Regions from separate parts of the Comamonas aquatilis genome, predicted to be linked through region 3. Evidence: predicted binding sites of a transcription regulator. Region 3 holds the regulator's gene; each other region holds the start of a gene.
The links. The regulator FNR, encoded in region 3, switches genes on or off when oxygen is low (the NO sensors DNR and NnrR bind a similar motif). The targets are predictions, from matches to a motif close to TTGATNNNNATCAA.
Positions count from the first base shown of each region.

Region 1: the regulator FNR is predicted to act here: its motif matches at 2,903-2,916, upstream of mhpA (bifunctional 3-(3-hydroxy-phenyl)propionate/3-hydroxycinnamic acid hydroxylase MhpA).
Region 2: the regulator FNR is predicted to act here: its motif matches at 4,859-4,872, upstream of ACNAZA_RS04705 (COX15/CtaA family protein).

Region 1 is NZ_CBCSIW010000018.1:45,951-54,023, forward strand. Features, by position in the region: gene mhpD (2-keto-4-pentenoate hydratase) at 1-107, opposite strand, end outside; gene ACNAZA_RS17575 (3-carboxyethylcatechol 2,3-dioxygenase) at 104-1,075, opposite strand; gene mhpA (bifunctional 3-(3-hydroxy-phenyl)propionate/3-hydroxycinnamic acid hydroxylase MhpA) at 1,072-2,859, opposite strand; gene ACNAZA_RS17585 (DNA-binding transcriptional regulator) at 3,095-3,916, shown strand; gene ACNAZA_RS17590 (acyl-CoA dehydrogenase family protein) at 4,119-5,390, shown strand; gene ACNAZA_RS17595 (flavin reductase) at 5,553-6,530, shown strand; gene ACNAZA_RS17600 (MmgE/PrpD family protein) at 6,619-8,004, shown strand.
Region 2 is NZ_CBCSIW010000002.1:380,041-388,113, reverse strand. Features, by position in the region: gene ACNAZA_RS04735 (CatB-related O-acetyltransferase) at 1-58, shown strand, start outside; gene ACNAZA_RS04730 (YfeK family protein) at 140-532, opposite strand; gene ACNAZA_RS04725 (hypothetical protein) at 620-1,288, opposite strand; gene ACNAZA_RS04720 (amidohydrolase) at 1,765-3,480, opposite strand; gene ACNAZA_RS04715 (hypothetical protein) at 3,825-4,241, shown strand; tRNA gene ACNAZA_RS04710 (tRNA-Gly) at 4,550-4,623, opposite strand; gene ACNAZA_RS04705 (COX15/CtaA family protein) at 5,119-6,288, shown strand; gene cyoE (heme o synthase) at 6,319-7,230, shown strand; gene ACNAZA_RS04695 (hypothetical protein) at 7,287-7,730, shown strand; gene ACNAZA_RS04690 (efflux transporter outer membrane subunit) at 7,767-8,073, opposite strand, start outside.
Region 3 is NZ_CBCSIW010000013.1:34,304-42,376, forward strand. Features, by position in the region: gene ACNAZA_RS15000 (sensor domain-containing protein) at 1-1,825, opposite strand, end outside; gene ACNAZA_RS15005 (HD-GYP domain-containing protein) at 1,876-3,168, opposite strand; gene ACNAZA_RS15010 (sulfite exporter TauE/SafE family protein) at 3,303-4,031, opposite strand; gene hemN (oxygen-independent coproporphyrinogen III oxidase) at 4,035-5,417, opposite strand; gene fnr (fumarate/nitrate reduction transcriptional regulator Fnr) at 5,679-6,401, shown strand; gene ACNAZA_RS15025 (hypothetical protein) at 6,467-6,718, opposite strand; gene ACNAZA_RS15030 (FixH family protein) at 6,915-7,226, opposite strand; gene ccoG (cytochrome c oxidase accessory protein CcoG) at 7,289-8,073, opposite strand, start outside.

The DNA.
Region 1 (8,073 bases), on a different contig from region 3:
CGCAGTGGCGCGATCGGAGTGGAGGTTGCCTCGGCTTGGCGAAGACGTTCAGCCCAGCGGGCGATTTGGAGGGTGGATTCAGACATGGTGCTCTCGTGTTCGTTCATTGCTGGGTGTGCATTAGCATCAGTCCGTAGCCCGCTATCAGTGCAGGAATGGCGCGGTAGGCCCGCACAGGGCAGGGCAGTTTGGTGTTCAACGGCAGGGCACTGCGTGCGACCAGCCAGGTTTTGGACTCGTGGGCAGAGTTGCCGGCTTCCTGGGCAATCGAGTCTTCGCTCATGGCGCAGAGGTCTGTCAGCTCGCCGCTAGCTAGCGCTTCCATCCATTGCAAGTCCCATTGAGGGTTGAGCGGCTTCATCCAGTCTTCACCATGAGCCAGAGCCATGCCCGCTGCTTTGACGCGCTCGGTCTTGGCATCGCGCTCCTGCAATGTCGGTATCTGCTTAATCGTGATGCGTTCGCGCACAGCGGGGTCGGGGTGCTGCAGCGTAGGCACGGGTGGTTCGTGTGACAAGCCGCCGGAGCCGATCAGCAAGGTGCGCTGCGGCAAGGTATCCAGAAAATTACCAATCGCTTTGCCCAGATCAACGCAACGACTCAGGCGTGCGATGGTGGGTTGGGCTACCGCATTGAGGAAGATTGGAATCACTGGTGGTGTTTTGAGGTCATCTCCCCATAAAACCTGAAGCGCTTGGGAGAACCCATGATCGACCTGCATGCGTCTAGACACGGCCATATCAAAATGCGAATCCATCAAGTGTTCAGCCAAGGCGATGGCGGTATCACTGGGGACATTCAATGGGCCAGCGGGAGACAAGTAGTCTCCGACGGCCGTTACATCGCTACCAATACAGAAGGTAGGCATGAGCTCATTGAAAAAGCCGTTGTAGTGATCAGGGCCAATCAAGATGATGAGCTCGGGATCAAAAGCATGAACGGCTGCCTTCGCCTGTGCCACTGCATTGTCCAGGGCGGTCTGATCTTCGGCACTGATGGGGTTGAGTCCCAGCAGGGGCGAATGAGACATACCCAAAAATGCGCGTTGGGCATTTTGGAGTGTGACTTGCATCATGCAAATGCCTCTTGAGTGGAGGGCAGTTGGGCATGCAGCGCACCTGCGAGTTGTCGCGTAACGCTGGAAACTTCTTGAGGTGATGCAAGCGCAGCGACAAAACGATCTGGACGCACGAAAACGATGGATTTGTTTTGTGCGCCAAACCAGTCTTTGATACGGCCTTGTGCGTCGCCAATGGTCAAAACACCTTCACGAGTGGGTGAAGAGTGCTGCATTTGCCCAACTGGCATGACACGGATAAAGCGTGCACCAAGGCTTTTCCAGAAGGAAAGGGTCGCTTCATCCATACCATAGCTTGGATCAGTGCCCCAGGCAATGATGGCAAAGTTCAGGCCAATCAGGTCATCCAGACGTACCGTTTCGCCGTCAGGTGTCGAGACTTTGGGCTGAATAAACATTCGCCCGATAGGACTGGGTTGTGGGGCCTCCAAGCCATGAACCAAGCGGCCAAACAGAGATTCCTTTTTTTCAGCCATCAGACCAAGCAGACGGCTGAATGGCGTATCGCCAGAGCGATTCAGCAGGCCGGCCAGAGGCGTTTTGTGACCTTGATTCTGCGTAGCAGTCTGGTGAAGCACCACACCTTGCTCATAGCGCGGCATGGGTTTGAAGCGCATTTCTGCAAAGTATTGCTTCACGGGGGGCACCGCATTCAGTGCGAGCATCAAAGTGTCGCGCACCTTTGCCGCCGTGTGGCTTTCTGGGGCAAAGATGTCACCCGCAACTTCAGACAGGTGAATCATGCTGCGTGCGTGGCTGCGACGCTCTTGCTCGTAGCTGTCGAGCAAGGAGGGACCTGCTTGGCCTTTGACGACCATTGCCATTTTCCAAGCCAGATTGCTGGCGTCACGCATGCCGCTGTTGTAGCCCTGACCTTGCCAGACGGGCATGATGTGCGCGGCATCACCGGCGAGCAAAACACGATTCACGCGAAACTGGTTGGCTAAACGTGCGTTGTGGGTGTATACGCGCTTTCGGATGTAGTCCACCTTATCAGGGTCTGCCACCACTTTGCGCATGAGTTGGGCCAGGTTTTCGGGTTTGGAAAGTTCTTCCTCCGTCTCGCCGGGCATCACCATGAATTCAAAGCGGCGAATGCCATGGGGAAGGGCTGCGGACACATAAGGGCGTTCAGGGTCGCAGTGCATACCGACATGCGGTGTACCCAATGGGTCATTGCGCACATCAACCACAATCCATTGGTTGGGCTTAGTGCGACCTTCAAATCCGACATTCAGCGTTCTGCGGATCAAACTGTTGCCGCCATCACAGGCCACCATGTATTTGGCCCGCAATATGCGCTGCTGACCGCTGGAGTCTTTGATCTCTGCACTCACGCCGGAGTCGTTTTGCGAGAACTGCTGCAACTCCTGGCCCAGCAGCACTTGTACTTGAGGAAAGCGCTGAAGCCCTTGGTAGAGGATGGCATCGACCTGGGGCTGAATAAAGGCATTGCGGCGTGACCAGCCAAATTCGTCAGTACGTGGCTCGATAGAGGCAAAGCACTGGCCTGATGCGGTGTAAAAACGCATCCAGTGATCAGGCGTGATGTGGGCCTGAACTTTTTCGGCCAAACCTGCGGCCTGAAGAGTGCGCAGAGATTCGTCGTCAATGCCAATAGCGCGGGGATAGTCGATGATGCTGTCGAGTTTTTCCAGCACGAGTACGCTGACACCAGCGAGTCCCAAGGTGTTGGCCAAGGTCAGTCCCACTGGCCCCGCTCCAACAATCAAAACATCACACTCATTGATTTCAACTGGTCGTTGATCTTTGGCATTCATTCCTGTGTCTCCAATGTCGCTTCAGCGCGAATTTCCCGCTGTTTTGATCATTCTCAACACCCGTGCCAAAATTCAGAACTGCGTGCACGTGGTGCACATAAAGCTTGGTGAATACCCTCGAAGCGTTAGCTCAGTAGAGAGCGTACATACCTCTGATCTCTTAGATGCGCGCTTTGCTACGTGATGGCTTAGGTACGGATATGGCCGAGATTCCCCACAAAAACATTTCATCAATATGCAATCTTCCAATCTCGGGACGATCAACAACGACTACAAAGATGTCCGCAGTCTTTCTCGTGGCCTTGCGTTATTGCAGGCACTCAATCGCGCTCCTGGAGGCATGGCCACGACGACGTCATTGGCTCAAAGTTGCAATATTCACAGAACAACGGTGAAACGTCTTCTGGAGACATTGCGCACAGATGGCTATGTTCGCAAAGGAGAGAAAGAGGGCCAGTACTATTTGACTTTTGCGGTGCGTGGCCTGAGTGAAGGTTTTGTGGATGACGACTGGGTGGAGAAAATTGCATTACCACTCATGCGTGCAGCCATACCGGATTTGCTTTGGCCTTGTGATTTGGGGACTCTGGAAGGCGGTTTCATGGTGGTGCGTGAGAGTACGCATCGCTTCAGTCTTCTGTCCCAGCACCGGGGGAAAATAGGCGAAAAACTGCCATTGTTTTTTACGGCAATGGGGCGTGCTTATTTGTCAGCCTGCTCTACCGCTGAGCGAGAAGGACTGCTCACACTGCTTGCACAACGAGCTGATGACGTGGGGGTGATGGCACGTGATACGGGTACGGTAGAGCAATTGATTGCGGAAACACGTTCTCGGGGCTATGCCATCAACGATGGTGACTGGGATAGAGAAGACGCGTTTGCGGCCATTGCCGTCCCGGTGACTTGCGGGCGCCAGTTGCTCGGAGGGGTTAACCTGGTGTTTCCCAAAGCCTCTGTCAGCGTGGCAGACATAGAAAATCGTTACTTTCCTCGTTTAAAGCGCCTGGCTCAGCGTATTGGCAAGGATATTCAGCCATGGATGAGTAATCGCGAGTAGCAAAGCGTCATTGAAGTCCACGCCAGTCATGTTTGAGGCAGTCTTGCAATCTGCCAAGTGTCCGGTAATGCTGGATGGCGTGGTTTGGGCAGTTGGGGACTTGCATGATCTGACGTCATGGAAGCCCTGAAAAAGGTCGTTTTGGTTTTGTAGTCATCGCTTCTACATTTCTTCCTAAGCACTCATCAACAAGGAAGAAACCATGTCCGTGACCGTCGAAATTGAATCCAAGCAATGCAACAGCCCTGCACAGCTGCGCGCCATGGCTGCTACGCAAGATTGGAGCGATTACCGCGCTCGTGCCTATAAGGCAGGCGGCGAATTTGTGAAGGCTGTAGAAGCCGTCACACCGGAGATCAAGTCTTTGCGCCATGAATCCGAGCGCGATGGCAAGGTGAGCCAGCGCACAGGTGACTTGATGGTGCAAGCGGGCGTGTTCCGCACCTTCACGCCATTGCAGTACGGCGGCTTGGAAGCCGATCCCGCATCGTTTTTTGAAGGCGTTATGAAAATTGCCGAAGCAGATAGCGCCGCCGCATGGATTGCCGGGCAACTGAATTGCCACTCTTTTGAAATTGCTTTGATGAACGAGCGTATGCAAGAAGAGTTCTGGGGCGACAACCCCGACACCCGTGCCTCTAGCTCTTATGCGCCTATCGGCAAACTCCGAGCAGTGGAGGGGGGTTATGAGCTCAACGGCACCTGGACATTCTCCAGCGGCGTGGACCACGCTCAATGGGTGATTCTGGGCGGTGGCGACAAGAACTTTGTGGTTCCCGTGACCGACTTGGAAGTCGACCACAGCAGCTGGAATGTGGAAGGCTTGAAGGGCACGGGCAGCAAGTCGCTCACACTGCGCGAGGTGTTTGTGCCCGAGTACCGCGTGCACCATTTGCGCGATACCTACGAAGACAACAACGCTGGCTGGTTGCTCAACAACCGTCCGCTTTACTGGCTGTCGTTCATGGGCATCTTCAACTCCACAGCTACCAATACTGTAATTGGCACGGCCAGCTACGGTCTGCAGTACTTTATGGAACAAGCCAAGGTGCGCTTGACACGTCAAGGCACGGGCGCACCCATTGCCAATAATCCGTTTTTGCACCTGAAGTTGGCAGACACGCTGACCAAGGTCAACGGTGTGCGCAACCGTCACCTGAGCAACTGGAGTGCGCTGTTTGATCTGGCTTGCAAGGGCAAAGAAGGTACGCCGCTGGAGCGCATGCGTGTGCGCTTTGAATCGGCGGATGCCAATGCCACTTGTTTTGATGCAATTCATGAAATCTGGCCGATTGCCGGTGCAGCGGCCTCGGCACAAAACAACGATTTGCAGCAGGTTTATCGTGATTTGATGGCAGCCCGCAACCACGGGTCGGCGGGTCGTGAAATGGCGGCAAGTCTGTATATCAAGACCATGTTTGGCATGGAGCCAGCACCCTTCAGCGACATGGGAACGCTGGCCTACTACAAGTAATTTCAGACAAGGCACTCAAAGCTTTCCCATTCTTTGACTTCAAGCCCCCTGCAGCGCTGGCTCTTTCAAAGCCAATGCTGGACTGGGTGGGGCTGAAGATTTCCTTGAACAAGCACCTCGGCCTGCCTTGATGGGCCGGGCGTTGCAGATCCAGATCACGCCATGAACACCGCACCTTTACTCAATACTGCACCTGCTGTACAGCCCGTGGAAGAGGGTCAACCTCAAGACGATGCGCGGGCATTTCGCCGTTGCCTGGGTCAATTTGCCACGGGTATTGCGATCATCACTACAGAATTTGAGGGTCAGCCGGTGGGCATGGCTGTCAACTCTTTTGCTGCGGTATCGCTCGATCCTGCGCTGGTGCTGTGGTCCATTCGCAAAGAGTCCAGTAGTGCGGCGGCCTTTTTGGGTGCGCAAAAATATGCGGTGAACATTTTGGAAGAAGAGCAGACCGAAGTGTCCCGCATCTTTGGTGCGGGACGCGCAGACAAGTTTGAGCAAGTGCGCTGGGCAAGCGGTGTACATGGCTGTCCCTTGATTTCTCCGGCTATTGGGCATTTTGAATGCGCGCTGGAGCATGTGGCCGATGGGGGTGATCATCATATTTTGATTGGCCGCGTGTTGCGATTTTCCCGCTTTGATGGTCGTCCTCTGCTGTTCACGCAAGGGCAGTATGCCGTGGCGCAAAGTCATCCCTCGCTCCTGGCACCTGCCGCAGAGCAAACGCCTGTGCCCAAGCAAGACTCGTCTGAGATGCCGTTGCTGTCGCTGCTCAAATCCACGGCGCAAAAGCTCTCTGGCCAGTTTGAGGAGCATCGTGAAGCTTTGGGTATGACGCTGGCCACCAGCCGCATGTTGAATGCTTTGGGTGATGGCATTAGCACTCTCGATGGGTTGGAACGTGCCACCTATTTGGGACAAACCTCCACCGAAGATGCGCTGAACGAGATGCTGGCCAATGGCTATGTGACGCATGCAGACGCTTCAGGCGAGTACACGTTGACCGCCAGCGGCCGAAGCAAAGTGGAGGCTTTGCGCCAGCGCGCTATGGACTTCACTTTGCAAAAGCTCAAAGGTCTGACGGCCCAAGAGATTGCAACGGCCAAAAAAGTGATGGATTCGTTGCAGGCCCACTGATTGCGCGCTACACGGTATCCATCTGCAAGTCTGCCCGCTGGACCGGCGCAGACTTGTTTGTTTTTCAGAGACTGTAAGAGACTACAAAATGCTTATTGATACGCTGGTTGATCACACTCTCAACACTCCTTTCGAGGCTTTCGACGAAGCCACGGTGAACGCCGCCAAGTTGCGCTTGATTGATACGCTCAGCTGCACGGTAGGTGGCTGGCAAGCAGGCGGAAACAATGCCATGTTAGAGTTGATTCGCACCTGGGGTGGTGCGGCGCAGGCCAGCATTTTGGCGCATGGCGATAAGGTGCCACTTCAGCATGCGGTCATGATGAACTGCTTGATGGGGCGCTCTTTTGACTTTGAAGTGGCCGGTCCGGAGCCTGAAGGTGCCAATGCCCACAAAATGGTGGGTCATGTGTGCAGCACCACGGACCCCACGGCATTTTCCACCGCTGAGTTTGTGGGTAGCAGTGGCAAAGAGTTGATCGCAGCCGTGGTGCTGGGTGGCGATATTGGCGCGCGGATCGCTGTCTCTGACCAGTTTAATTTTGACAAGTGCTTTGAAGTGTGCGGCACGGCGAACGCCATGGGCGCGGCAGCAACAGTGGGCCGTTTGATGGGAGCCAATCATGAGCAATTGGTGAATGCCTATGGCATTTTGCTGCACATGATGGCTGGCTCTTTCCAGTCCTTGTGGGATGGGGTGGATACCTTCAAGCTGCCAGGTGCCCTGGCTGGATACAACGCTGTGCTGGCGGTGGAGTTGGCCATGAAGGGATTCAAGGGTGTGAAAGATCCGCTCAATGCTCTGCAAGGCTATTTCAACTTGTATTGCCACAACCCGCAGCCCGACAACGCGCTGATCGATCTGGGGAAGGTGTTTTATGCCAAGGGCATGCACAAGATTCATCCATCTTGCTACGGCGTGCACAACCCGATTGAAAGCGCGCTGGAAATTGCCCGCAACCAATCCTACGAGGTAGCTGATATCACCTCGGTGACGCTGGAGGTACCACCCAACCGCATCAAGCACTTTTTGAACCAGACTATGGCCCAGGATGATGCGCAGCCCCGTTCGTTGTTCAGCATTCCGTATGGCGTGGCCAATGCATTGCTGCACCGCGAAGTGCGCATTGAGCACTACACCGAAGGCTTTATCCGCGATGCCGATGTGATTGCTTTGTCGGCCAAGGTGCAACTGCTGCCCTCTGATGAGATGGCGAAGCCCCATGCGGGACTGCTGACGGTGCACTTGCGCAATGGCGAGCGCTTTTCTGCCTTCAGAGACACCCCGCTGGGCTGGGGTGACAACCCTATCACGCCTGCGCACGTGCGTGAAAAATATGATCGCAATATGACGTTCTCGGGGCGAGTGACAGCGGAGCAAGCCCAGCAAGGTCTAGCGTTACTCGATCAGCTAGAGACACTGAGCGATGTACGCTCTCTAGTGTCGTGCTTAGTCGGCCAACCAGCGGCATAAAGTACCGCGAGGATATGCAAGAGCGCCACGTCAGGGGTGCTCTTCGTCAGGCATGACCTGCATTGACGA
Region 2 (8,073 bases), on a different contig from region 3:
ATGCGCTTGCGATATCGCCGCGCTGGAGGCGGCGGCCAGGGATGTTCATTTAATCTGATAGCTGAAAGCGCAGACTGGTCTTGGGCTTTAACCGGATTACGTCCGGAAAAACTGGTCCAACGCCTGGCCGAGCTGAGGCTTACCGCAGCTGGGCGCGATAGCGTTTGAGCTCGGCCTGCAGCCAGCTGCTGGCAGGCTCGGCAGCCTTGCCGGCACAGCGCACCTCATAGGCTTTGTGGCTGATGCTGCTCTCGGTGGCGGCGCGGGCAATGAAGTCCTCTGCCGACTGCAGCAAGTCTTTTTTCACCAGGTAGTCGTATTTTTTCTGCAGATGATCGCGCGCCTGCACCGAGCTATGCCAGCTGCCGTTGCGCTGGAACTCACAGCCCGAGTTCTTCAGATAGGCCTGCAAATGCGCAATTTCCTGCTGGGCCTGGGCCGAGGGAGCTGCCGCCAGCGCCAGTTGTGCCGTGCCGGCGGCCAGAGACAGGGCAAAGCCCGAGACCACCTTGGCGATATTCAGTTGGGTCATCCTGCTTCCTTGCGACTGACAGTCGTGAGATTGACTGCGCTCATGCTAGCAAAGCCAGGACGACGGCAAGCAGTCCCGGCGACAAGATCAGAACTGGTTCAGCATTTCGTCAAATGTCTCTCTGGCAAAGTCATTGCGCCAGGCCTCGTTCTTGTCTTTGGGCACCATGCTCAGCGGAAACACCCCGCGATAGCTGACGCTGACAGGCGCGGCATACGCCGCTTGCAGCGCCTGCAGCTCGCTGCGGCTCTTGGCAACATCGGCGTTGCTACGCACCAAGCGCTGAATGGCGGCCGCCCAAGTTTCCTGGGTTTTGACCAGCGAGCACTCAAAAGCCACTTGAGCCGTCAACACGCCATTGCTGGCCATCGTGGGTGGCTCGGACGACAAGGCCTTGCACTCGGACTTCTGCCTGGCTTGCTGCACAGTGCTCATCAGGCTTTCCAGCGGCGCTTTCATCTCCTCTCGCATGGCTTGCGGAAACAGCTTCACCGCGATTTCCGTTATTTCGCCGGGGAAGGCCTTGTCCGCCGCCTGCAGCGCTGCCAGGTCGGCATAGTCGGCACTGCGGCCGGAGCGCAAACGGTCGGGACGCAGATAGTCGTTCAACTGACGAATGGCTTGCTCATCATGGTTGACCAGGGTCTTGATATACAAGTCAGCCGCGGGAATCGGGGACGGCGGCTCGGCCGCCTGCGCTGCGACGGCCAAAGGCAGTGCCAGAAAAGCGACGGCTTGGTGAATCGTTGGATGCATCTTTTGGGTGGGATAACAAGGAGTGAACGCATTCGCTGCGGTATGACGGCAGGCTATGTGCTCTATGAGAAAGGGCGCAAGCAGGGAGCGCCAAAAGAGGAGAGTGCGCAAAGTGCTGCTCAGGCATTGGGCAGACCTAAGCGGCTGGGCAAGCCATCTTAGGTCGACTTTCTGCGTACGTTCGCTTCGCCACGGGCAAACCTGCGTGACGCAATTGAGTCTGTGGTGCGCCAAAATCACGGCCCAGCAAGTTGCTCCGTTCAAGCACATTGCCGCAAGCAGAGCACAAACCGCCGGCCACAGCGCAGACACATGGGCGGATATGGGAGCGAAAGGTCTGCGAGCATTGTGGTGAAATACGCTGCTTGCGCTTATGCATCAAGCCCAAGCAGCTATCAAAAATGAAGTCCCCGTACAAATCGCCATAAAGCAGCATTCATGCGGAGACCTCGGCCACCTGGCCTGTATCAGCAGCGTCAGTTCCTCGTCTTGTAGACGGTTCTGCCTTCAACAATGGTTTCCAGCACCTCGATATCTTTGATCTTCATGGAATCGACAGAGACAGGGTCTGCAGAGAGCACTACCAGATCGGCGAATTTGCCAACCTCGATGGAGCCACGCTCTTTTTCCTCGAAGTTCTGGTGGGCGGCGTTGATGGTGATGCCACGCAACGCCTCCATGACGGACACACGCTGATCTGCGCCGATGACGGCACCGCTGGTGGAGACGCGATTGACGGCGGCCCACAGCATGAGCATGGGATCCATGGGCACCACGGGCGTGTCGGCATGCAGGGTGAAGGGAATACCGCGATTGAGCGCAGACTTCACCGGGCTGATGCGCGTGCCGCGATCGGGACCCAGGAAGATGTCGCGATGGCGGTCGCCCCAGTAATAGGTGTGCAGTTCAAAGAACGAGGGAATCACACCCAACTCTTTCATCTCGTCGAGCTGGTCTTCGCGCGCCATCTGCGAATGAATGATGACATTGCGTGCATCAGCGCGCGGATGGGCCTCATGGGCCTTGCGGTAGGCGTAGAGCACATCGGCAATGGCCTGATCTCCGTTGGCGTGAATGAACATCTGGACACCGGCTTTTTGCGCATCGATGGCACGTGCGACCAAGGCTTCACGACTCGATCGAGGGTAGCCCGCATAGTCCGCATCGTCGTCGTGCGGGGTGTGATAGGGATGACTTAGATAGCCGGTATAGCCCTGAATGGAGCCATCATGAAAGTCCTTGATGCCGCCGACCTTGACCTTGCCGCTGGTGAGCGCAATCGCTTTCGATCCGGTCAGCGCACTCAGTCCCATGGGCCAGGCCACGACGCGCACAGGCAGACGGCCGCTTTGGGCAGCCTTCTCCAGGGCCTCTACACCTGCGGGGCCAGTGGCTCCATCATTGGCAGTCGTCACTCCTTTGGAGGCATACATTTTCGCCGCAGCGGCCAGGCCTTCCTGCTGTTGTGCTGCGGTAAACGCCGGTTTGAATTTGCTGACCAATTGGGCTGCGGTTTCGGCCAGATAACCCGTGGGTTCACCCTTACCGTCCTTGCCGATGACACCGCCTTCTGGATTGGGTGTGGCAGCAGTAATGCCCGCCAGCTTTAAAGCAGCCGTATTGGCGACGGACATATGGCCGGAAATATGGGTCACAAAAACCGGCTGAGTGGTGGAGACCCTGTCCAGATCTTCACGGGTAGGATGGCGCTTTTCAGATAAGAGCGTGTCGTCATAACCAAAGCCTGTCAGCCAAGCATCAGTGCCCAGCTCTGACTGCTTTGTTTTTAAAAGACTGATTATTTCCTCGATTGATTTGATTGCACCAATGGGTGGGCTATTCAAGTCTGCTTCAAATTTTAAATTCATGCCAGTCATGGAAAAATGACTGTGTGCATCATAAATACCAGGAATCATGGTTTTACCGGCCAGATCTATGACCTGGGTATCCTTGCCGATATATCTACTCACCGCTCTGTCACTCCCTGCCGCCACGACCATGCGATCTCTCACCGCAACGGCCTGAGCCACCTGCCCGTCTTTGTTGACGGTCAATATATTCCCATTTTTATAAACCAGCTGAGCATAACCATCGGAAGGTGCATCATCGCCATTGCAGGCGACCAAACCGGTTATGGCCGTAACGGCAAACGCGCCATATATCAGTATATTTTTCGATATTATTTTCTTCATCCCCACCCCCTATTCAAATACGTTATTGAATGCCGAAAAGGCATATTTTTTTAACATTCATATAAATTTCTCCATAGAGCCAAGGTGCATGTTTTGATAAGTCCAAGCATGATTCACGTCTTTAAAAACCAAAAGAAACAAAATCAGTGGTTTCCACCAATACAAAATCTAGTAAATCTCTTAGAACAAAATAAAAAACATCAAAAATAGAAAATCAAATGTGTCCTGGCAACAAAAGCAGGCTTTTCGCAAGGCGCACTACGTAAACTGCGCTCACCTTTTTTACAGCCGGCGACGACGTTTCAAGGCTAGGCTTACGGCCTCTTGAACTCTTCAAAGTCCAAATGCATAAAGTGTTCGCCGCGCTGGCCCTGCCTTTGATCCTGATTGCCGCCCCGCTCTCTAGCTGGGCTGGCGATGACTACCATCACCGTCACGAAGGCAAGCAGGAGTTCTGGGAAGGCCCTTGCAAGGTGGAGCGTGAGTGGAAGAACGATGGCGAGTACAAGGAGCAGCGCGAATGCAAGGGTGTGCGGCCGCATGACCGCCACCACGATCACCAGGAAAAGTTTCGTGACGGCCGCTGCAAGGTGGAGCGCGAATGGAAAAAAGACGGTGAATACAAGGAAAAGCGCGAGTGCAAGGGTCAGCCCGAACACTACCGCCAGCCGCGCGCCATGTATGTGCCGCAGCTGCCTGCGCATGCACAGCCGCGCCAGGCCGATGCTTTGCTGATTCACTCGCAGATTCAGCTGCGCTGAAAGGCGCTTGCTGCCTACGCCCCACTTTCACGATGAAATTAGCTGCTAGCGCTTATGCATCAAGCGCCAACAGCTATCGATTTCATTGCATTTGGATACCTGAATCAGATATCAGACCGCAGGTTTTTCTCATCCTCTGCATAAACCGGCAGCGAGTCCAGTGAGTTGGATGGCAGGCACTTGAAGTTCCGTAGCTGCAGCAAAGAGGCGATGAAGCCTTGTATTTGACTGAACCCCAAAGGGAGCCTGAGGCCGGCTCCGGCTCGATGCATCCAAGGATGCAAAAGCTTGATTTGTCCTTGAAAAGCTGGAGCGGGCGAAGGGAATCGAACCCTCATCTTGAGTATGGGAAACTCAGGTCCTGCCATTGAACGACGCCCGCATGGTCTGGCACTGCTGCCGGTGGCAGCCAATCACGGCCGCGGCCGTGAGCCAAGCAGTCATCGTACCGCAAGCCCGCTAGCGGTCTGGTAAGAAACCGGGCTGACAAGCCTTGTGCCGCCTCTCAACAGACCGGAAGTTTCCCTGGCATTCAGGGCAAGCCGGGCGCTGCCTGCCGTTGCGTTATTAGGGGCACTGAAGCATGTAGACCTTTGCCATAAATCACACAGGTAGAATTGTTCAAGATCAAACACCAAGCTTGCGGCTTGGCCCATGCCTGTCCTGGCAACTGCCCATGCCTGACAGCCCCGGCGCCAAGCCGCCGTTTTTTGCCCGTCCCGTTCAGATAAAAAAGCCAGCAGCCTTTGCTGCGGCCCATGTTCCACGCCATGCCCTGTCGCTTTTGCGAAAAATCACAGCCTCTCTTGCCCATGCCCAAGCAATGGACAGCTTGCATTGCGCAGACCGGCTCGCACACCCTGGCTGAGGCAGTGCAATGACCCATAGCGCCCTCTACGATCTGGCACCGATGCTGGAGCTGATGGCTCTGGGCCTGGGTCTGGCGCTGGGGCCGCTGGCCTGGGTATGGTGGCGCAATCGCGGCACCGGCTCAGGCAAGCGCCTGCAGGCGCTGTGCACTCTGACCCTGTTTCTGACCTTTGACCTGGTGCTGTTCGGTGCCTTCACGCGCCTGACCGATTCCGGCCTAGGCTGCCCCGACTGGCCGGGCTGCTACGGCACATCCAGCCCGATTGCAGCCAGCGCGCAGATTGCACAGGCGCAGGCCGCCATGCCTACGGGCCCGGTCACGCATGGCAAGGCCTGGGTGGAGATGATTCACCGCTATCTGGCCACCACCGTGGGCGTGCTCATCATCGCCATGACCGTCATGGCATGGCGGCGTGCACGCCAACTGGGCAGGCAAGCCAGCACAGGCGCCCTGAGTCCCTGGTGGCCGACGGCGGCCCTGGTCTGGGTCTGCATACAAGGCGCTTTTGGCGCGCTGACTGTAACCATGAAGCTGTTCCCGGCCATCGTCACCCTGCATTTGCTGGGCGGCACGGGCTTGCTGGCTTTGCTGTGCATTCCGGCTGCAGCCATGAGTCTGGCGGCACGCCAGCAGGCGCCGGCGCTGATCTCCAGAGGTTTGCGCCTTGGCCTGTGGTCAGCGCTGGCCATTGTGGTGATGCAGGTGGCACTGGGCGGCTGGGTCAGTACCAATTATGCTGTGCTGGCCTGTACCAGCTTTCCCACCTGCCAGGGCAGCTGGTGGCCGGCCATGAATTTTGAACAGGCGCTGCAGATCTGGCGTCCCCTGGGCTTTCTGGCCGATGGCAGCAGCATCGCATTCGAAGCGCTGACCGCCATCCACTACCTGCACCGCCTGGCGGCCTATGTGGTGGTGGGCGTGCTGGCGGCACTGTGGTGGCGTCTACGCCTGGTGCCGGCGCTGGCGCTGCAGCGGCGTCTGCTCGGCGGTTTTCTGATTTTGCAGGTGGCAACCGGCTTGTCCAACGTGGTGTTGGACTGGCCTTTGGTTGCCGCCGTGCTGCACACCGGTGGTGCTGCAGCTCTGGTAACGATTGTGGTCTGGTGCCTGACGGTGACCCGTGCGACGCAATATGCGTCCCAAGCGCCAAGCCCCACGACTGGTGCAGCCCGTTGAAGGCGGCGCACACAAATTGAGAGTGTTTGCATGAGTGCTAGTGATATTTCCCTGACAGAGAGCAGTTCCTCACGCGTGAGCCAGTTTTACGCGCTGACCAAGCCACGCGTGGTGCAACTGATCGTTTTCTGCGCGCTGATTGGCATGGTGCTGGCCGTACCCGGCTGGCCCTCGGCCTCCCAGTGGCTTTACATGGGCGTGGCCTGTATAGGCATCTGGCTGGTGGCCGCTGCGGCTGCGGCCTTCAACTGCCTGGTGGAGCGCCATATCGATGCCAAGATGAAGCGCACCTCCTGGCGCCCTACCGCGCGCGGCGAGCTCTCCAGCCAGCAGGCCCTGGCCTTTTCGGCCATTCTCTGCATGGTGGGTGCAACGATTCTCTGGATCTTCACCAATGCGCTGACCATGTGGCTGACGCTGGCCACCTTTGTGGGCTATGCCGTGATCTACACCGTGGTGCTCAAGCCTGCCACGCCGCAAAACATCGTGATTGGCGGCGCATCCGGCGCCATGCCTCCCGTGCTGGGCTGGGCCGCCATGACGGGCAATGTGGGCCCCGAAGCCCTGATTCTGTTTCTGATCATCTTCCTCTGGACGCCGCCCCATTTCTGGGCTCTGGCTCTGTACCGCGTGGAAGACTATCGCCAGTCCGGCCTGCCCATGCTGCCCGTCACCCACGGCAGCAAGTACACGCGGCTGCAGATTCTGCTCTACACCTTTGTGCTGTTTGCCGCCTGCCTGCTGCCCTTCATCTACGGCATGAGCTCGTGGCTGTATCTGGTGACGGCCATCATCCTGGGCGCCGGCTTTTGCGGTTACGCGATTGCCCTGTACCGCAATTACTCGGATGAGCTGTCGCGCAAGACCTTCCGCTTCTCGCTGATTCACCTGAGCCTGCTGTTTCTGGCTCTGCTGATCGATCACTACATCTGGCTGGGCTGAGCCTGCAGGGGGCTGAGCCTGCAGGGGGCCGACCCGCATGGAATGAATGGAGCCCCATGTCGCATCGCGTCCCTGAAGAAATTTTACAGCTGGCCCGCCAGGGCGAAAAAGTCCGCGCCATTGCCTTGCTGCGCGAGCAAAACGGCCTGGGTCTGGCCCAGGCCAAGCAGTTGTTGGAAGAGCGGCTGGAAGATGCCCAAGGCAAGCCGAACCCTGCAAGGCATCAGCGCTTCACACCTGAGGATGTGATGACGGCCATCGATGCGGCCCTGGCTAGCGGCGAGAAACTGCAGGCCATCAAACTGCTGTGCGACAGCACGGGCATCGGCCTGCTGGAGGCCAAGCAGCGCATAGAACAGCGCATGGGTATAGCCCCAACCCATGCAGACCGCGACCAGTCACCGGGTGAAGTGACGCGCAGCAGCGGCTGGCCTTTTTTGGCACTCTTGCTGGCAGCAGCTGCGACCGCCGTTCTCTGGTATTACTTCAGCAAGCCTTAAATCAGCCCAAGCCTCATCAGAAAATAGGCTGGACGCTCACTTTTCAGGAGTACCAGTCACAGTTACCGACGTAGCTTTCTGCCAACCACCACCCAGAGCCTGATACAGCTGCACCGCGTTTTCCAGCTGCGATTGGCGCAGGCGTATCACCTCCTGCTGCACGGCAAACAGATTGCGCTGTGCGTCCAGTTCCTCCAGATAGCTGGCATAGCCTGCCTCGTAGCGGTCTTTGGCAAAACCCAGAGTGCGTTGCAGCACCGCCTCGCGCTGCCTGGCGCTGGCCCACTGGGTTTGCAGATATTGGCAGCTCACCAGGGCCAGTTGTACATCGCCCAAAGCCTTG
Region 3 (8,073 bases):
TGACCACATAGCCCGACTCCTCCGCCAGAGGAATGAAGGCTGCCGGCGAAACCACACCGAACTCAGGATCGGTCCAGCGCAGCAAGGCCTCCGCAGCCACAATGCGGCCGCTTCCTATATGCACTTGCGGCTGAAAGTACACGCTCATATGGCCCTTATCCAGAGCCTGTCGCATGGCATGTTCAAGCCGCATGCGCGAGAGCAGACCCGCACTCATCTGCGGCTGATAAAAACTGAAGTTTCCACGACCGCGTTCCTTGACGCGGTACATGGCAATATCGGCCTGGCGTATCAGCTCGCTCAAGGTGAGGCCGTCACGAGGGAACTGGGCCACGCCAATGCTGCACTGGACCGAAAAGCCCAGGCCGTCGAGCAGAAAAGGCCGCCGCATCTCGGTCAAAATTCTCTCTGCGACAGAAGCGGCGCCTTCTGCATTGCAGGCATGCAGATACAGCACAAACTCATCCCCGCCATGCCGACACAAGATATCTGCAGGGCGCAGCAAACTATTCAGACGCTCTGCCACCAGTTTGAGCACGCGATCGCCAAAATGATGCCCCAGAGAATCATTGATGATCTTGAAACGGTCCAGATCCACAAACAGAATGCTGAACATGTCGTTGTGGACATGGGCAGTGGCAATTGCCGCATCCACCCGCTCGATCAAGCTCATCCGGTTGGGCAAGCCCGTCAAGGCATCGGTGTAAGCCAGCTGCTCTATGCGTTGCTGGGCAAAGCGCTGCTGCGTCATATCCCGCATAAAGCCTATGCTTTGCACCACGTTGCCATAGCCATCACGCAAGGCGACCCAGGACAACCATACGGCACAACGCTTGTCCTGGGCCTGAGTGAGCCACAGATTGCCTTCCCAGAAAGCACCTTGCTCCCACTGCTCCTGCGCCAGTTGCGACAGCTGCGGCACGGCTCCGTCATCCGTCGCGAATAGCGTGCCGGCGTCCTGGCCGACCACATCCAGACCCTCCAGCAGCTTGCGCCCGGCAGGGTTGACCTGCACCAGCTTGCACGCGGCATCGGCAATGAATATGCCGTCAAGACTGGATTCAAACACACGCGCTGCCAAGCGCAGATCGGCTGCTGCCTGGGATTGAGCGGTGATATCCCGATACGAGAATATGCGTCCGGTTGGAACGCCACGGCTGACCTGCGGCACCGAGCGGCGCTCGATCACACGTCCGTCACACAAATCCAGGACTTCGGAAGTCTCGGGAGCCGACAGATCGGGCAAGCCCAGACCTGGCGTGTCCTGCAGCAATGTGAACTGGCTTGCACTACGCAGAATCTGCGCATCCAGATGCGCAAAAACAGCGGCATCGTCGCGGGACGACAGGATTGCTTGCGGCAGCGTCCACAGCTGCGAAAAACGATGATTGAAGGCCCGTATATCGCCATCCGGCCCACAGACCAGGATGCCATCGGCCGCAGACTCCAGCGTGGCCCGCATTTCGGCCAGCAACTCTCCAAGCACCGTCTCATGGCGCTCATGAGCGCTTTTGTCCATCATGGAAAGCAAAAGATAGCAGGGCTGGGAATCCAGCGCCGTCACCCGCATCTCGACCGGCACCAGCATCCCGTCGGCACGGCATATCTCCGAGACAAACTGAGCGCCTTCGCTCCAGTTGAGAGGGTCGCTCCAGAAAGCATGTTGCAGCGGCGTGGCCGCCAACACCAGCACCGAACGACCCAGGACCTCCTGTGAGCCATAGCCCGTCAAGGTCTGACTTGCGGCATTGGCATAGACCACGGTCAATTGCTGCACATCCAGCAGCCAGGCTCCTTCCTGCAATCCATCCAGCAGCTGGCTCATGAGCTTGGCTGGCGTATGGATTTCCTGAGAAATCTCGGCGCGGGCTGCGTTCACGATAAAACCTTCTCGGGCTGAACGCCCACAGCACTGTCAAAGTAATAGCTCACGCGGCGATGTGGCAACAAGGCGCACACCGCCTCCCGCGTCAGTTGATGCACACCAAGCCCGCGGCGTATGCCAAGTTGGGGACTTGCTTGCAGATCCGCCAAAGTTAGTGTCGCCGCTTCCTTGATGTCATGTATCAATACCCGGGGCTTGAGCGGGTAGGCGGTGTTGACCGAAGTCACCAAGCCTTGCCTGCCATCCGTCATCTCCACCAGCGAACCCGGCGGGTAGACGCCCATCAGGCGCACAAAAGCCGCCAGCACTGCTGGAACGAATTTCCTTTGATGGGTGGTAAACATGGAAGCCAGCGCCTCATGCGGCGTAGGCGAGACGTGATTGTCGGGCGGATTGCACAAGCGGTCATAGGCATTGACCAGGCACAGTATCTGGCCTGCCAGCTCCATGTCGCTGCCCAGCAAATGCAGCGGGAAACCCGATCCGTCGGCCCACTCATGGTGCTGGGCAATTGCAGATGTCACAGCAGGAGGCAGCCCCATGCTCTGCGCCAAGGCGACAGACTCGCCCACATGCTTGGCATAGTGGGCATGTTGTGCTTTCGAAGTATCCAGTACGCCAATATTCATGCCGCACACAAAGGGCTGAGTCGGCAAGGTCAGTTTGCCTAGGTCATGCAGCAAGGCCGCCAATCCCAGCTCATGCAGTGCAAGCTCCTTGAGACCCATGGCCCGGCCCAACAACAAGCTGAGCACGGTCACATTCACACCATGGGCGCTTGAAGCATTTGCCGAGGAATCAGAGAGTACGTGCAGCACCACATCCTGCTCTGGCAGCAGGGTGGCAAGACAATTGGCGATCAGTTGCTCACCGGCTGCGCGTGCCAGTTGCGGCTGCTGCAGCGCAGCCTGCTCAAGCTGCTCATAGCCGCGCGCCGCCTGCAAGAACTGCAGATCCATGTGCTTGACCTTGGCATGCCACTGCTCGACGGCATCCAAATGCAGTGGCTGCGGGTTCAAGGGTGCCAGTGAAGACAATGACTCGGGATCCGGCAAGCAATCCGCTGCCAGATCCTCATCCCCGGTCAAAGCGGACGCCATTTCGCTTTTATCAGGGTCGTATTGAATCGTGCTCAGGCCCAGTTCCTTCAAGGTCTGGATCTGTGCTTGAGAAATAATTTTGAAGTTATTGACCGGAAAAGGATGATGAAGCCATCCCAAATCAAGATGGACATACATGCCTATCCGCACTTGCCCAATATCAATAACAGCGAGTCGATTCACTTTTTGCAACAGATGTGAGAGCTTGCATTATCTCCACTTCAGCAGGCTCTCTGAAGAAAATAAAGCGTCATACGCTCGCGACAAACCCGGATTGTCAGTTTTTTGGTAAAACAGCGTCAATTTCAGCCAAGTGTTCAGCGGCACCAAAGACTGGGTTTGTAGACTAGATCCATCCACAGGGCCCAGGCCGATATGGCGACCAGCATCAGCCCTGCGATGCGGGTACCCCATTGCGCACGCGCCGCATTGATGCGGGATTGACTCAGACGCCACAGCCAGGGGCCGCCTAGCAGCCAGAGCCCGCTGCCTATGGCAAACGCAGCCATGGACAAACCGCCTTGCCATGCGCCGCCGCTGAGCGCAGCCACCAGCACGGCCGAATACAGCAAGCCGCAAGGCATCAATGCCCAGAAAAAACCGGCCGCCAGACGGCCACCGGGCGCACTGACCCAGGGCTGCACACACTGCCAGGCAAAACGCCCTGCACTCTCAAGCCATGCCGGCTGCCTGGCCTGCACCATCAAAGCCAGACCCCAGGCCATGACGGCCACATGGGACAGAGCCCATAGGGGCTGCAGCGCCGTGCTTTGATTGGTCAGCCAGGAAAGGCTTTCCATGGCCACGGCCGCTGTGGCGCCCAGAGCCGAGTAGCCTGCAATACGCCCTAGATGAAATGACACAAGCGCCAACCATGGACGGCTTTGCTTGCCATGAAAGTGCAGCACTTGTGACGGGCTGCCGTCAGTACGGCTGTCGGTCCTGCTGCCAGTGACCGCACTGCAGGGCGCAGCACACATGACAAGGCAATGGGACCCACCCACGAGTCCCATGATCAAAGCAGTCCAGAGCAGCGAAATCAACATGCCCTAGATGATCCTGGAAAAACGCGCACGGTTTCGGTCCGCCTGCAAATACCGATCAAACAACATGGCAACTCCGCGCACAAAGAACCAGCCCAGCGGCGTGACCTTGAAGCCTTCGTCGCTGAGCACCAGCAGCCCGTTGGCCTGCATTTCCTTCAAAGCTTGCAACTCGGACGCGAAATATTCCCGAAAATTCAGCAGCCAGGCTTGCTCCATGGGCTCGAACAGCACCTCCCCCTGGCACATGATGGACATGATGACGGCCCGGCGCGCCATGTCATCGCGCGAAAGCGCCAGTCCTCGAACCACGGGTAGCATGCCGGCATCCAACGCGTCGTAGTACTCCTCCAGGGTTTTGGCGTTCTGGCTGTAGCTCGCACCCACCTTGCCGATGGCCGATACACCCAGCGCAATCAGATCGCAATCGGGCTGCGTGCTATAGCCCTGGAAATTGCGGTGCAGGCGCCCCTGCCGCTTGGCAATCGCCAGGGAATCATCGGGCAGGGCAAAGTGATCCATGCCCACATAGACATAACCCCCGTCCATAAAGGCATCAATGGCTCCCGAAAGCATATTGAGCTTGTCCTGGCCCATGGGCAAATCGGCAGACTCGATGCGACGCTGGGGCTTGAACCGCTCGGGCAGATGGGCATAGGCATACAGGGCGATGCGATCCGGGCGCAGCTCGTTGACCTGGGTCAGCGTGCGTGCAAACGACTGCGGGGTTTGCTTGGGCAGACCGTAAATCAGGTCCACATTGATGGAAGCAAAGCCCAGTTCACGCGCCTTTTGCACCAGGGCAAAAACCTGTTCGGCAGGTTGTTCACGGTGCACGGCTTTCTGTACCGCGGGGTCGAAATCCTGAACCCCGAAGCTCAGGCGATTGAAGCCCAGCTCCTTGAGTACGGCCAGGCGCTCATTCGTCACGGTGCGCGGATCTACTTCTATCGAGTACTCCCCACCCGCTTCGAGCTTGAAATGCTCACGCATCAAATCCATGAGCCGGGCCAGCTCGGCATCGGAGAAAAACGTGGGCGTGCCGCCGCCCAGATGCAGCTGGCTGACCGCCTGTCCCTTGCCGCAGTGCTCGGTGTGCAAGGCCACTTCACGCGCAAGATAGTCAAGATACTGGGTCGCTTTCTCGTGGTGCTTGGTCACGATCTTGTTGCAGGCACAGTAGTAGCACAGCGACTCGCAAAACGGCACATGCACATAAAGCGACAGCGGCAGCGCCCTCGCTGCACAGTGGGTCTTGCGTTGCTGGAGCGCCAGGATGTAATCCTCGGTGCCGAAAGCCTCTACAAAACGGTCGGCTGTTGGAAATGATGTGTAGCGTGGTCCAGGAACATCAAATCGACTCAGTAGTTCGGGCGTAACAGCGGTCATAACGTGAATGTCAGGATGCGCTCACATTGGCGGATGACAGCTTGTTTCCTGATGGGCAGGATTTCTGGCAACTGCAACCGCAATGAACTCGCACACATTGATTGAAGGAATGATTGCAATGTGCCCCAAGCCAAACACATCAGCCTTGATGGATATCAAGAAATGCCAAGGCAACAGCTGCGACAATTTGATCCATCTCATCACTCACCAAGAGGTCACAGATAGTCCAGGCCCACCGGCTTGCACCATCCCTGCTTACCCATGAATCTTCAGACCATCAAAGCAAGCTGCTCCAACTGCAATCTGCGCGAACTGTGCATGCCCATGGGCCTGGACGATGAACAGATGGAGCGTATTGATGAGATCGTGGCGACACGCCGCAAAGTCAAACGCGGTGGTCTGCTGTTTCGCAATGGCGAAGGTTTCACTTCGCTGTATGCCATTCGCACCGGCTTTTTCAAGACCTGCGTCGCCACCGAGGACGGCCGCGATCAGGTGACCGGCTTTCAGATGGCGGGCGAGATCATAGGCCTTGACGGTATCGTCAACGACCACCACACCTGCGACGCGGTGGCACTGGAAGATGCCGAGGTCTGCGTGATGCCGTTTGACAAGCTCGAGCAGCTCTCGCGCGAAGTCACCGCCTTGCAAAATCACGTGCACAAAGTCATGAGCCGCGAGATTGTGCGCGAACACGGCGTGATGCTGCTGCTGGGCAGCATGCGCGCCGAAGAGCGGCTGGCCGCCTTTGTGCTCAATCTGGTGCAGCGCCTGTCTGCCCGCGGCTTTTCCAAGTCGGAGCTGGTGCTGCGTATGACCCGTGAGGAAATCGGCAGCTATCTGGGCCTGAAGCTGGAAACCGTGAGCCGCACTTTCTCCAAGTTTGCCGAAGAAGGCATTGTGGAAGTCAAGCAACGCCATCTGCGCATTCTGGATACGGAGGCGCTCAAACGCATCGTCAACAGTCAGCAGTGCCACGACTAAGGCTCACCCCGCTTCACAATAAAAAGCCCGCTTCCATGGACGCGGGCTTTTTTCATGAAAGCGACTTACTCCACCAGCGGCGCGGAAACAATGCCGTGATTGAGCTCCTGCGCGGAGCGCGAAAGCAAACAGGTGATGTAGCTTGAAAAAAGGGTCACGCCCCAGAACACAAAGAACGCCAGCGTGTAGACAGCGTTGCGCGACCAGCCCACAGGGGCAATATCGCCGGGATCGACAAAAGCAAAAACCACCATCTCCATGATTGCCGCCGCCAGAAAGGCCGGCCAGGCAATCCACTTCCAGCGTTGAGCGAGCATGCTGCGTCTCCTTGGGCTGTGTCATCGGTGCAAAACATTTTGCACAAGCAGCCATGGAATGCGCCCCCGCAAACCCTTGGATTGCCGCAAACAGCGGGCAAGCCTCGGGAGAATTACTATTTATTTAATAGCTATCAGCACTTTGTGCATATGGACTAGAGGCCAAAATGCTTTGAATTTACCGAAAAACAAGCGTTTAGCGGTCCGTGGGGTGGTCCTTGGCCGGGGTAGCGGCGTGATTGCGACCTGTCACGGCAGGCGCCAGACTTTTTTGAGACTCTTCCAGACGCTTGTTGATCTCGATACCGTGCTGATAGTAGTCCGGGTCAATGACGGGATCGGGCGCACTGATGGCGATATAGGCGGTCACAAAACCGGCCACCACCACAATGGCCGGGCCGGCGACAACCAGCCAGACATGAGGAAACTTCCACCAGGGCTTGCCGTCTTCGGCATGAACCGGCTTGACAGCGCGCCCGGCAGGGGCAGAAACAGGGCTAGAAGACATGACAAAACCTCTTTGATCAATCTGCCACAAGCGCCTGCGAGGCGGCTGCGGCATTCACATTGTTAACGCGGCACCAGAAACACGGCTTTTTCAGACGTGCGCCCTGCCCCGGCAGTCACGGCATCCACATTGAAGTACACGGTATGCGAGCCCGGTGCTGCCGATCCATAGGGAATCTGCAGACCCACGGGCACGCCGCGCGTCTCCGCCGGCCCGACCACCACCTCATCTTCAAGCACCACCTCCAGGCCATCCAGTCCCGTGGCAGTGATGCGATAGCGCTGCTCCTGCTCGGTGGCATTCATGATCTGCAGGCGGTAGACATTCTCCAGCTTGCCGCCGGCCACAATGCGCGACAGCGAGGCGCGGTCACGAATCACATTGAGCTTGAGCGGCTCGCGCAGGATCAGACTGGCAATCATGGCCGCGCTCAAGCCCAGCAGCACCACCGTGTAAATCAGCACCCGCGGCCGAAATACTCTGCGGATGATCTGCGCCTGCTTCCAGGCCCTGGCGATGGCATTTTGCGTGCTCATGCGTATCAGGCCGCGCGCATAGCCCATCTTGTCCATCACGGAGTTGCAGGCATCGATGCACAGCCCGCAGCCAATGCACTCGTATTGCAGACCGTTGCGGATATCGATACCCACGGGGCAGACCTGTACGCACAGCTTGCAGTCAATGCAGTCGCCCAGACCCTGGGCCTTGGCATCCACCTGCTTGGTACGGGGGGCGCGCGGCTCGCCGCGCTGGCCGTCGTAGCTGACGATCATGGTGTCCTTGTCGAACATGGCGCTCTGAAAGCGCGCATAAGGGCACATGTATTTGCAGACCTGCTCGCGCATAT